3 regions of the Paenibacillus sp. FSL W8-0426 genome follow, and region 1 is predicted to be linked to each of the others. Evidence: riboswitches for the same ligand, from Rfam matches in the RefSeq annotation. Region 1 holds a riboswitch; each other region holds the start of a gene.

What was found. A riboswitch is a leader RNA that binds a small molecule or an ion and turns the genes downstream of it on or off. The one in region 1 is predicted to bind cobalamin.
Region 2: it holds a riboswitch for cobalamin, as region 1 does, so the genes downstream of both, cobJ (precorrin-3B C(17)-methyltransferase) here and MKY59_RS06870 (ABC transporter substrate-binding protein) in region 1, are expected to answer to the same signal.
Region 3: it holds a riboswitch for cobalamin, as region 1 does, so the genes downstream of both, nikB (nickel ABC transporter permease) here and MKY59_RS06870 (ABC transporter substrate-binding protein) in region 1, are expected to answer to the same signal.

Annotation. Positions count from the first base shown of each region.
Region 1 covers NZ_CP150203.1:1,513,482-1,516,758, reverse strand. Annotated here, with positions in the region: gene MKY59_RS06875 (iron chelate uptake ABC transporter family permease subunit) at 1-957, opposite strand, end outside; gene MKY59_RS06870 (ABC transporter substrate-binding protein) at 954-1,952, opposite strand; cobalamin riboswitch at 2,166-2,322, opposite strand; gene MKY59_RS06865 (histidine phosphatase family protein) at 2,459-3,151, opposite strand; gene cbiB (adenosylcobinamide-phosphate synthase CbiB) at 3,142-3,277, opposite strand, start outside.
Region 2 covers NZ_CP150203.1:6,442,595-6,445,871, forward strand. Annotated here, with positions in the region: gene cobJ (precorrin-3B C(17)-methyltransferase) at 1-1,442, opposite strand, end outside; cobalamin riboswitch at 1,718-1,943, opposite strand; gene MKY59_RS29125 (uroporphyrinogen-III synthase) at 2,188-3,012, opposite strand; gene MKY59_RS29130 (endospore germination permease) at 3,161-3,277, opposite strand, start outside.
Region 3 covers NZ_CP150203.1:280,044-283,320, reverse strand. Annotated here, with positions in the region: gene MKY59_RS01290 (ABC transporter substrate-binding protein) at 1-116, opposite strand, end outside; gene nikC (nickel transporter permease) at 132-968, opposite strand; gene nikB (nickel ABC transporter permease) at 965-1,954, opposite strand; cobalamin riboswitch at 2,068-2,259, opposite strand; gene MKY59_RS01275 (AraC family transcriptional regulator) at 2,331-3,179, opposite strand.

The sequences.
Region 1 (3,277 bases):
GGGAATCTCGGTCGGTGCCAGCAAGGAACGGGCAATCGTGTCGGCCCATACCATGAAGATCGCACCGCCTATGGCGGAGAGCGGCACCAGCAGACGGTAATCCGGGCCGACGATCAGCCGCAGCATATGCGGAATGACCAAACCGACAAAACCGATCACGCCCGACACCGAGACGGCCCCAGCCGTCAGCAGCGTACCCACGCCGAGCACCGTCAGCTTCAATCGGTCGACGCGAACGCCGATGTGGGCAGCCTGTCTTTCGCCCAGCGCCAAAATGTTCAATGAACGAGCTTGGCTCCACAGCACGAGCAAACCAAGCAGGAAATATGGGAAAAGGATGGCCGTATACGACCATCCACGCAGTGCCAGACTTCCCATCGTCCAATATATAATTTCGTTAATCGTTTGTTTGGACATGGTGGACAGGAAGGATACGACCGCTCCCAGGAAACTCTGCATCACCACGCCGGCAAGAATGAGGCTGTGCGTCGGGATTTTGCGGCCTTCGCGCGCCAAAGCCAGCACAAACCACAATGTCAGCACTCCGGTCACGAAAGCAACCAACGGCAGCGTCCAGACGCCGATCAGCGCATATTGCAGGCCGAAAAAGATCAACACGGCTGCCCCCACCGACGCTCCGGACGATACGCCAAGGGTGAACGGGTCGGCCAGCGGGTTGCGCAGTACGCCCTGAAATCCAGCGCCGGCCACGGCTAATGCTGCGCCGACGAGAACAGCGAGCAGCACCCTCGGAAGGCGTACCTTCCATATGATCTGTTCCGCTGCAGTCGTCCAATCCGGAACGATCCGGTCACCCAGCCATGGAACGTGATGCAGAATAATACCTGCAATATGCCGGATCGGCAGCGAGACCGAGCCGATGCCGGTGCAGATCAGCACGGTCAGGACAAGCAGCACCATGCCTGCTGTGCCGTACACTGCAAGTTTGCGGCTCATTGGAACAAGTCAGGATAGACCGCCTTGGCCACTTCCTTCAAACCTTGGGTCACGCGAGGACCTGGACGAGTCAGCAGGTTGGCATCCAAACCGATGACCTGATCGTTTTTGACGGCTGTAATTTGATCCCAACCGCTGCGGGCCTTGATGATTTGATCCAGTGTTTTGGAGTCTTCCACCACGTCGTCCGCGTACAAAATCACATCCGGATTGGCGGCGATGATGTTTTCTTCGTTGATTTCATTCCAGCCTGTCATGTCGGAAGCGACGTTCGTAGCACCGGAAAGCGTGATGATTTCATCCATGAACTCTCCCTTGCCCACAGTCCAGCCTGGGGAGAACTCCACGTACACTTTTTTCTTGTCTTCCGGTTTCACCGATTTGACCGCTTCCGTCACGTCAGCCACATCTTGTTTCATCTGTGCGGCCAATTTCTGGGCTTCTGCCTGACGGTCCGTAATTTTGCCGAACGTTTCGATGTTGTTGATTACGTCATCGACCGATTTCGGGTCTGTTTTGAAAATGGTGATACCCAAGTCGCGCAGCTTTTTCACGGCTTCCTCGCTCATCGAAATCCCCGTTACCACGAGATCGGCATCCGCTGCAATGATCGACTCTTCGTTCGGCTTGGACACGCCGCCCATCTTCGGTTTTGTCGTCGCTGCTTCCGGATAATCGTCGAAATCGGATACGCCCACGATCTGCTCGTCCAATCCGAGCGCGAACAGCGATTCCGTTTCGGCTGGCGATACGGAGACGATCTTTGTCGGCGCCTTTTCAAACGTAAACGACTCGCCCGTTGCATCGGTCACCGTGAGCGGATACTGCGTTTTAAGGTCCGTCTGCGCCTGTTCCTGGGATTGCCCCTGTGCCGGCTGCTGCGTGCCTGCGCCTCCTTCGTTGTTCGTTGTTGCCGCTCCGCATCCTGCGAGAGCGAATGTCAGCATCGCTGCGCTCAGCAGGGACGCCATGCCTTTCCATGTCGTGAATCTCATGATTGGATTCTCCCCTTTTTCTGTGTTTGGTAGATCGAAGACTGTGCTTCCGCCCGTGTCTGTCCCTTGAATGGCCGTTTCTTGAAAAAAAATCCCCGATCCTTGCGATCAGGATCAGGGATAACGTCTCGCATATGGCGATCCGCGCACGACAGCACAAGGCCGCATGCATGGAGCATTGCCCGAAACGCTGTCCTTTCCTCGAAGGAACACCGATGGTTAAACGCCCTGGGCAGGCAACCTGACTTTCCACGCCGAATCGGCTGGATTACAGTGGCGGGACCGTGCCGGATTTGCACCGGCTTCCCCTGTTTTACCCGTTTGCCCTCTCCGGATCGTCCGAACGGACGCCGTGATTTTCGGGAGTAACGGGTCCCATGGTCGTTGATATTGCATCACCATTCAAGTGGGTGTGCATCTGCTGCCGAACGCCTTCGCCAGCTCTTGAAACGATGCTTGTACCGAAGCCACACTTCTGTTGTGATTATAGGTGATATCGACCGTGCTTACAACCCGATTTCGGGAAAAGAAAGACGGATCGCCTTCCACCCGTCAGGCGAACGTTCCAATTGAAGCCGGATCGCTTGCCCCGGAATGACCGAAACGTCCCAGAACGACTGACCTGGCAGCAGGCGAGTCAGCATGTAACGAATGACCCCGCCATGCGCAATGACCAGTTCTTTCGTCTGCGCTGTTGTTGAATCGCTAGTTCTCTCATCCCGAGGTTCCGTCCATACTACTTCATTCAAAAAATCATCAATCCGGGCCGCAAACGATAACCACGATTCCCCGCCGGGCGGAGTTACCGTTTGCGGTGAATCGATCCATTCCCGGTAACGGGCCAAATGCTTGAGTTCCTCATAGGTACGCCCTTCCCATTCGCCAAAATGGATTTCTCTCAGCCGGGAGTCCATGTGGGCTTGCCCTGCGTGCAAGGGCGCGATCCGTTCCAGCGTCTGACGGCAGCGAAGCAGATCGCTGCTATGGACCGCTCTCCACTCGATGCCGCCCAACTGCACGCGCAGTGAGGCCAATTCCTGCTCCGCTTCAGGCTGCAAACCGATATCGGTATGCCCAAGGTACCTCTTTTCCGTGTTCCATGCCGTCGTGCCATGACGAACCAACCATAATTCTTTTTCCCATCCATCGTATGTCCCTTGCTCATCTTGTGGTTCTCCCCGTCTTGTCATCATGTCCATAACAACGAGCCTCCGCAGAACCAAACCAGAAGATTCACCAAGATGCAGAGCAGTACGAACGATCCGGCCGACCAGAACATTAAGCGCGACGTGCGCACGATGTCTTCGGCCTCCATTGGACGAGTG
Region 2 (3,277 bases), 2.0 Mb from region 1:
GCCATCGGTACGGCATCATCCTTCTCCATGTTGCAGAAGTCGCAGGCTTTCACCTTGATGACGTCCCCGATCGGCACCACGATGAACTTCGCGGCGCGCAGCTCGGCAACGAGCCGGTCCGGCTCGAAGGTTGGCACGCGCAATATGATCTGGTGCTCCGGCGTATACTCCAGCTCGCCGTCGTCACCCGCGCATTGCGCAAGCAGCGCCATCTGTGCGGCGCTGAACTTTTTGTTGCCGACGCCGGGCGATACGCCCACCTCGAAGAGCGGCGGCTTGCTGCCTGGCGCGGGCGCCGTGCGCTCCAGGGCCTGCGGCGCAGCGGCTCCAGGCCCGGCGTCCAGCCAGCGGCTGGCTGCTTCGCCCGCGAGGGCCCCGCCTGCCGCGAGCCGACCGAGCGCCTCCGCGGCCAGCTCGGCTGCGCCGATGGACGCGGCTGCGGCGGCTGCGTGCGTCGCGGCAACCGCCGGCGCAGGCCGCTCGGCGACGAGCACGGCAGTGGCTCCGCCGGCATCGCTGCCCGCCGGGCTCGTCGCCGGTCCCGCAGGCGCTGCGCCGGCCGCGCTTTGGCCCGCTGCCGTACCGCTCGCGGCAGCACGGGCCTCCATCGCGCCGAGCGACCATGGCTCGGCTTCCGTGCGCAGCCGCTCATGCGGCCGGAGCGGCTGTTCCGTCGCGTTCAGCGTGTATTTCCGCTGATAGCCGCGCGGGGTCACCATGAGGCCTTCGTACATCATGGTGGACGAATTGCCGATGATCACGGTCGTCAGCATGCCGATGTCATGGTTCAGCATATCCTCCAGCGTGGTGATGACCACATGCTGGCGGTCGCGGTACGCGCTTTTGACCAGCCCGACAGGGGTCTTGGGATCACGGTAACGCAGCAGAATCTCCTGCGTTTCTACGATCTGGCGGGTCCGCCTGCCGCTCCGCGGATTGTACAATGCAATGACGAAATCAGCGGAAGCCGCGGCCTCAACCCGGCGCTTAATGGTGTCCCACGGGGTCAGATGGTCGCTCAAACTGATCGTGCAAGCATCGTGCATGACAGGCGCTCCCAGCAAGGAAGCGCAGGACTGGATCGCCGAAACGCCCGGAACCACCTCCACTTCCACGCCGCTGTCCGGCTTCCATCCGCGCTCCATCAACACTTCGTATACGAGGCCGGCCATACCGTATACGCCCGCGTCGCCGCTGGAAATCACGGCCACGATTTTTCCCGCTTCCGCCTGTCTTACCGCTTCCTGCGCACGGCTGACTTCCTCGGTCATGCCCGTACGTACGATTTCCTGTCCGGTCAGCAGCGGCCGAATCAGGTCGACGTACGTGTTGTAGCCGATAATGACCTCGCTCTCTCTCAGTGCCTCAAGCGCCCGGTGGGTAATATGCTCCATGGCCCCTGGACCGAATCCGATAACAAGCAGCTTGCCTAGTCCTTGCATCTGTTTCTCCTCCTCCGATAACCTGTCCGACTTAAACAGTGAAGAAGGACGGCTAAGCCGGCCTTCTTCGCGCCTTATCGCATATTCAAAACTCTGAGAACGCCAATAAATCCCGTCCGCAATGCGGACGGGATACGAATGTACGTATGCTCAAGAACACAGCATCATTCCGTGGAAGAATGATCCTGCTGATGCATGGCCCGGAAGGGTCTGCCGGACGGACCTATGGTCCGCCCTTTTCCTGATCGTTCGTACACCGCTCCTTTCCGCGAAGGGTCCGGTGACACATTCAAGGTAGGTCTCCTGGCTCTGGTTCATCAGCTTCCTTTTCGTCTTCCCCGGTGAATCCGAGTGACTTATCAGCAGCAGCTCCAACGTCTGCGCAACCGATATTATTGAAAGGAGCCTCCCCATTACAGTGGCGGGACCGCTCGGGATTTGCACCCGATTCCCTGTTACCTCTTGCCTGAAAGCAAGAGCACCTTGTCTGTTTTCATGTGATGATATTGTCTTCATCATACCATCCGTCAGGAAATGATGTCCATGCCCATGAAGGCCTGCATTCATTTAATTTTCCCGCCCGGACGCAATCCTTTGCCTGCGAAACTAAAAAGGCCCTGATCCATGTATGGATCAAGGCCTCTTCTTATTAGCTTTTCCATTCCTCTTCGGTTGACCAAAACCCGCACATCAGCATAGCGAAGGACTGCTCTCAGCCTTTTCGCCTTTTTATACCGTGCATCCTTTAAGCCTGATCTACCTTCAAAGCGGCGTAATAACGGCCCAGCTCCACGATGAGCGCCCCCATCTTTTCTTCCTCGGGGACAACGCGAACCTCGATGCCTTCCTCGCGCATGGCATTTGCCGTTACTTTGCCCACCGAAGCGGCCACCACGCCCTGCCTGAACGCCTCCTGCATCTGTTCCAGCTTGCCTTGCGAAGCTGCGTATTCCGTCAAAAAACGCACCTGCGGGCCGCTTGTAAAAGCAACGGCGTCAACCTCGTTCGCGATGATTTCGTTCAACAGCTGCGCCAGCTCCGCTTCTTCCGGCGGCACATGCCGATAAGGCAGCACCTGCCGCACCTGGGCGCCTTGCTGCTCCAGCCAACTCACCAGTTTCGGTGCCGTTTCGCCATGGAGCTGCAGCATCACTTTTTTCCCGGCAAGATCATGGGCAGCAAACTCGCGGATCAACCCTTCCGTGCTGCCATCATCGTCCCGAACGATGGGTGAAAGCCTGCGCTTGCGCAGTGCATTCACCGTTTTGTATCCTCTCGCCGCAATCGACGAAGCCGCAAGTACATCAAGCAGCGCTCCGGCAAGCTCCATATCCTCTGCCATATCAAAAATGGCATCGAGCCCCATGCCCGTCGTCAGCACCGCCCAGTCCGGCGGATTGGAAATCCAGGAGACCAGTCCGTCCCGAATGCTCCGGTCATCCAGAAACACCGTTCCCTGTGCAGGCCGTACCAGCGGAATTCCGCCCATTTTTTCAACCAGCAGGGACATCTCCCTCGACTTGCGCGGTCCCGTCAGAGCCACGCGTATGCCTGCCAAATGTTGCGCCATATCGTTCCCCCCAGTTGGATTCTGCCGAAAGTTCATCAGTCTGACTTCAGTATACAGGCAGAGCCCATGCAGGGGAACCTTGAATACCCTTTATTTTCGGGGTTTTCCTATAACGATTTTTTATAAAATCCATAAACCATGCACCTTCTTAAGAAGGTTGAAGTTTTCCGCCCTGCGGGCCGCTTCGCTTTCTTTCATCCTCCTGCCCGGATTTCTCCGCATGCTGCTCATGCTTGCCTGCCCGTTTCTTTTTGGGTCGAAGAAA
Region 3 (3,277 bases), 1.2 Mb from region 1:
TTCCCACCGGTACCAGTCCTGCTGGATGAATTGGTACTTCCGCATGCCGTGAGGGCAAATACAATAAAAAATGACGCGAACGTAAGCAGTACTGCTTTTAAACGGGTTGTTTTCACTTCTATATCCTCCAGTCAAGCTGCGTTTTTTCGAGGGTCCAGCACATCCCTGAGGCTGTCGCCCAACAAATTAAAAATCATGACCGTACAAAATATCGCCAGGCCCGGATACAGCAATAGCCATGGGGCCGTCTGCAGGTATCTCCGGCCTTCGTTCAGCATGGCTCCCCACTCCGGTTCCGGCGGCTGCGCTCCAAGCCCCAGGAAGGACAAGCCGGATATGGAGAGCATCATGCCGCCCACATCCATCATGGCCATCACGATTAACGGTGACAGCATGTTCGGCAGAACGGTGCCCCAAACGATTCGGGTACGACGCGCCCCGCTGAAAGCGGCGGCGGCGACATATTCCTTTTGTCGCAGCGATATGACCAAACTTCTCGCCATGCGCGCATATTTGGCCCACCAGACCACCGACAGCGCGATGACCGTATGAAGCAGACCCGGACCCAACATGCCGACGACGGCGATGGCGAAAATGATTCCGGGAAAAGCCATCATCGTATCGGCCAGCCGCATCAACAGCGAATCCACGATGCCGCGCGCATAACCGGCAATGATGCCGATGCCTACGCCGATCCCGAACACGATGCCGATCATCATGAAGGTCAGCAGCAGCGACGTGCGTGCCCCATACAGGATACGGGACAGAATGCATCGTCCCAATTGGTCGGTCCCGAGCGGATACTCGGGGCTGGCGGGTTGCAGCACCATGCCAAAGTTGGTGGCCAGCGGATCATGCGGCGCAAACAGGGGGGCGATCATGGCGAGCACGATCCAACACGCCGTCAACGCGAGCACCACGGCGAACCAACGATGCTGCGACAACGTAAGCCGGAATGTCCTCATCATACATCCACATCCAATCGGATCCGCGGGTCTCGCAGATGGGTCCATACATCGACCAACAGATTCAACACGACATACATCGTAGCCATCCAGATCACATAACCCTGAATGAGCGGATAATCCCGTGAAAAGATCGCTTCCACCGCCATCTGGCCCACGCCCGGCCACACGAACAAGCTCTCTATGATTGCGGCCCCGCCGAGCAGAGCCCCGGTAGACATGCCCATTAGCGTGATGACTGGAAGCATCGCGTTCGGAAGAATATGCCGGATCATGATTGTTCCTTCCTTCATGCCTCTGGCTCTGGCTCCGTCTACGTAGTTCTGGGAATGTTCCTCCAGAATGACGGCGCGGATTTGCCTGCTGTACTGAGCGATCAAAGGCAGTGCCAGCGTTAATGCAGGCAATACGAGACTATGCAGACCCGAGCTGCCCGTGACGGGAAACAGCTTCAGATGCACGCCGAACCAGAGCATAAGCAGCATGCCCAGCCAGAAGCTTGGCATGGACAACCCTGCGAAGGAGAACAGGCGAATGATGAGATCCAGCACTTTATTTCTATGGATGGCCGACAGGATGCCGAGCGGAAACGAAACAACGACCACAAGAAGCATGGCACCGCCTGTCAAACGCAGCGTGGCCGGCAAACGTGACATCAGCACGTCGAACACGGGCCGTCCGTATTTGTACGACGTACCGAAATCTCCTGTCCCGACTTGTCCAAGCCATAGGCCGTACCTCACCCAAAAGGGCTTGTCCAGTCCCAATTCTGCCCGCACCTGCTCAACCAGCTCCTCGGATGGCGTCACGCCCGTAGCCATGAGCATCAGCCTGGCCGGGTCTCCCGGCGACAGGTAGGTCAGGAGAAAGGTCAGGAAGGTGATGCCGAACAGAACGGCTGCCAGCTGAAGTATTCTTTTACCGATGTATTTGCCCAAAAGCCAGCCGTCCTCTCTGCTTCGATTCACAGCAAACCCGATCTCTGCCATGCAAAAAAGGCATCCCTCTCCCGTATATTCCCGGATAAGGACGCCTCAAATAAACCGATTCCCATACAAAAATCGCGCTAATTCAAAACACCTTCCTATCTCCCGTAGGCTGTTGCTGTGTTGTCAAACCGGGCAGGTCTCCTGGCTTCAGGATCAACATCGTTGCAGCGCCTTCCCGGCTATGGCCAGTGGCTTATCGCTGCCTGATTCCCCTGTTACAGTGGCGGGACCGCGCCGGCATTTCACCGGCTTCCCTATTAAGCTTGTACCCGATCGGGTACAGCACCCAGTTCCATCTATTCGATTGGTATGTGTTCCAGTATAACTGGCAGGTAGGCAAGATCATAGCTTTTTCTTCAAATTTAAGGGACTTATTCTATCGTGCATCACTCGTTTCAGTGGACTTGGTTCTGGCTCCCTTCGGAGACATGCCGGTGACCTTTTTGAACATTTTGGAGAACAATAGCGGGTCCGTATATCCCACCGAATGTGCCACCTCGCTAATGGACAGCATCGGACTCTGCAGCAGCTCGGCGGCGCGATTCATCCGGTATTCCAGAAAAAAAGATTGCAGCGGCTTGCCGTACTTTTCCTTAAACAGCCCCGACAGGTACGTGCGATCCAGTCCTACGGCCTGCGCGATGTCGAGAACGCTCGTTTTTTGGCTATATCGGTTCTCCATGTATCTCACCGCCTGTCGTATGTACTCTTCTTTGGTAGAAGAAGGCTGCCGCTTGCCCTCCTCTTCCGGTGAAGAAGCAATCAGCTCGGCTATGAGGCGATACAACAAGCTTTGAGTAAACACGTCCGCGCCCGAGCGGCCGGACACCTGAACCATTTCCTGATACAATCCGTCCAGCGCCGCCTCGTTCCTTGCCCGAAACACCGGATGATCGGAATTCAACTGCGCGCGCTGCATGAACGCTTTGGCCTGCACGCCTTTGAAGCCAAACCACGAATACGTCCATGGGTCCGCCTCGTCGGCTTCATAATGCACGATCGTGTCGGGGAGAATGAGAAAACCTTGTCCCTTGGTTAACATATGCTGCCGATCGTTCATCAGCACCTTGCCGCGTCCCTTGTGAACGTAATGGATAATGTAGCTGTCACGGACGCCCGGCCCCCAGTAATGCAAAGGCTCACAGGCCTCCCACCCGAAAAAAAGCATGACCAGTTCCATCTGCGTCCAATCCATCGGCACCACATTCATTTCGATTCTGCTCACGTCTGTCCCTTCCTTCTGTTTGGAGAGCCGCCAACGTTTGCACCCACGACTCACTTCTTCGAGTTTTATCAAAATTATAACAGGCAAACCGGGCCATA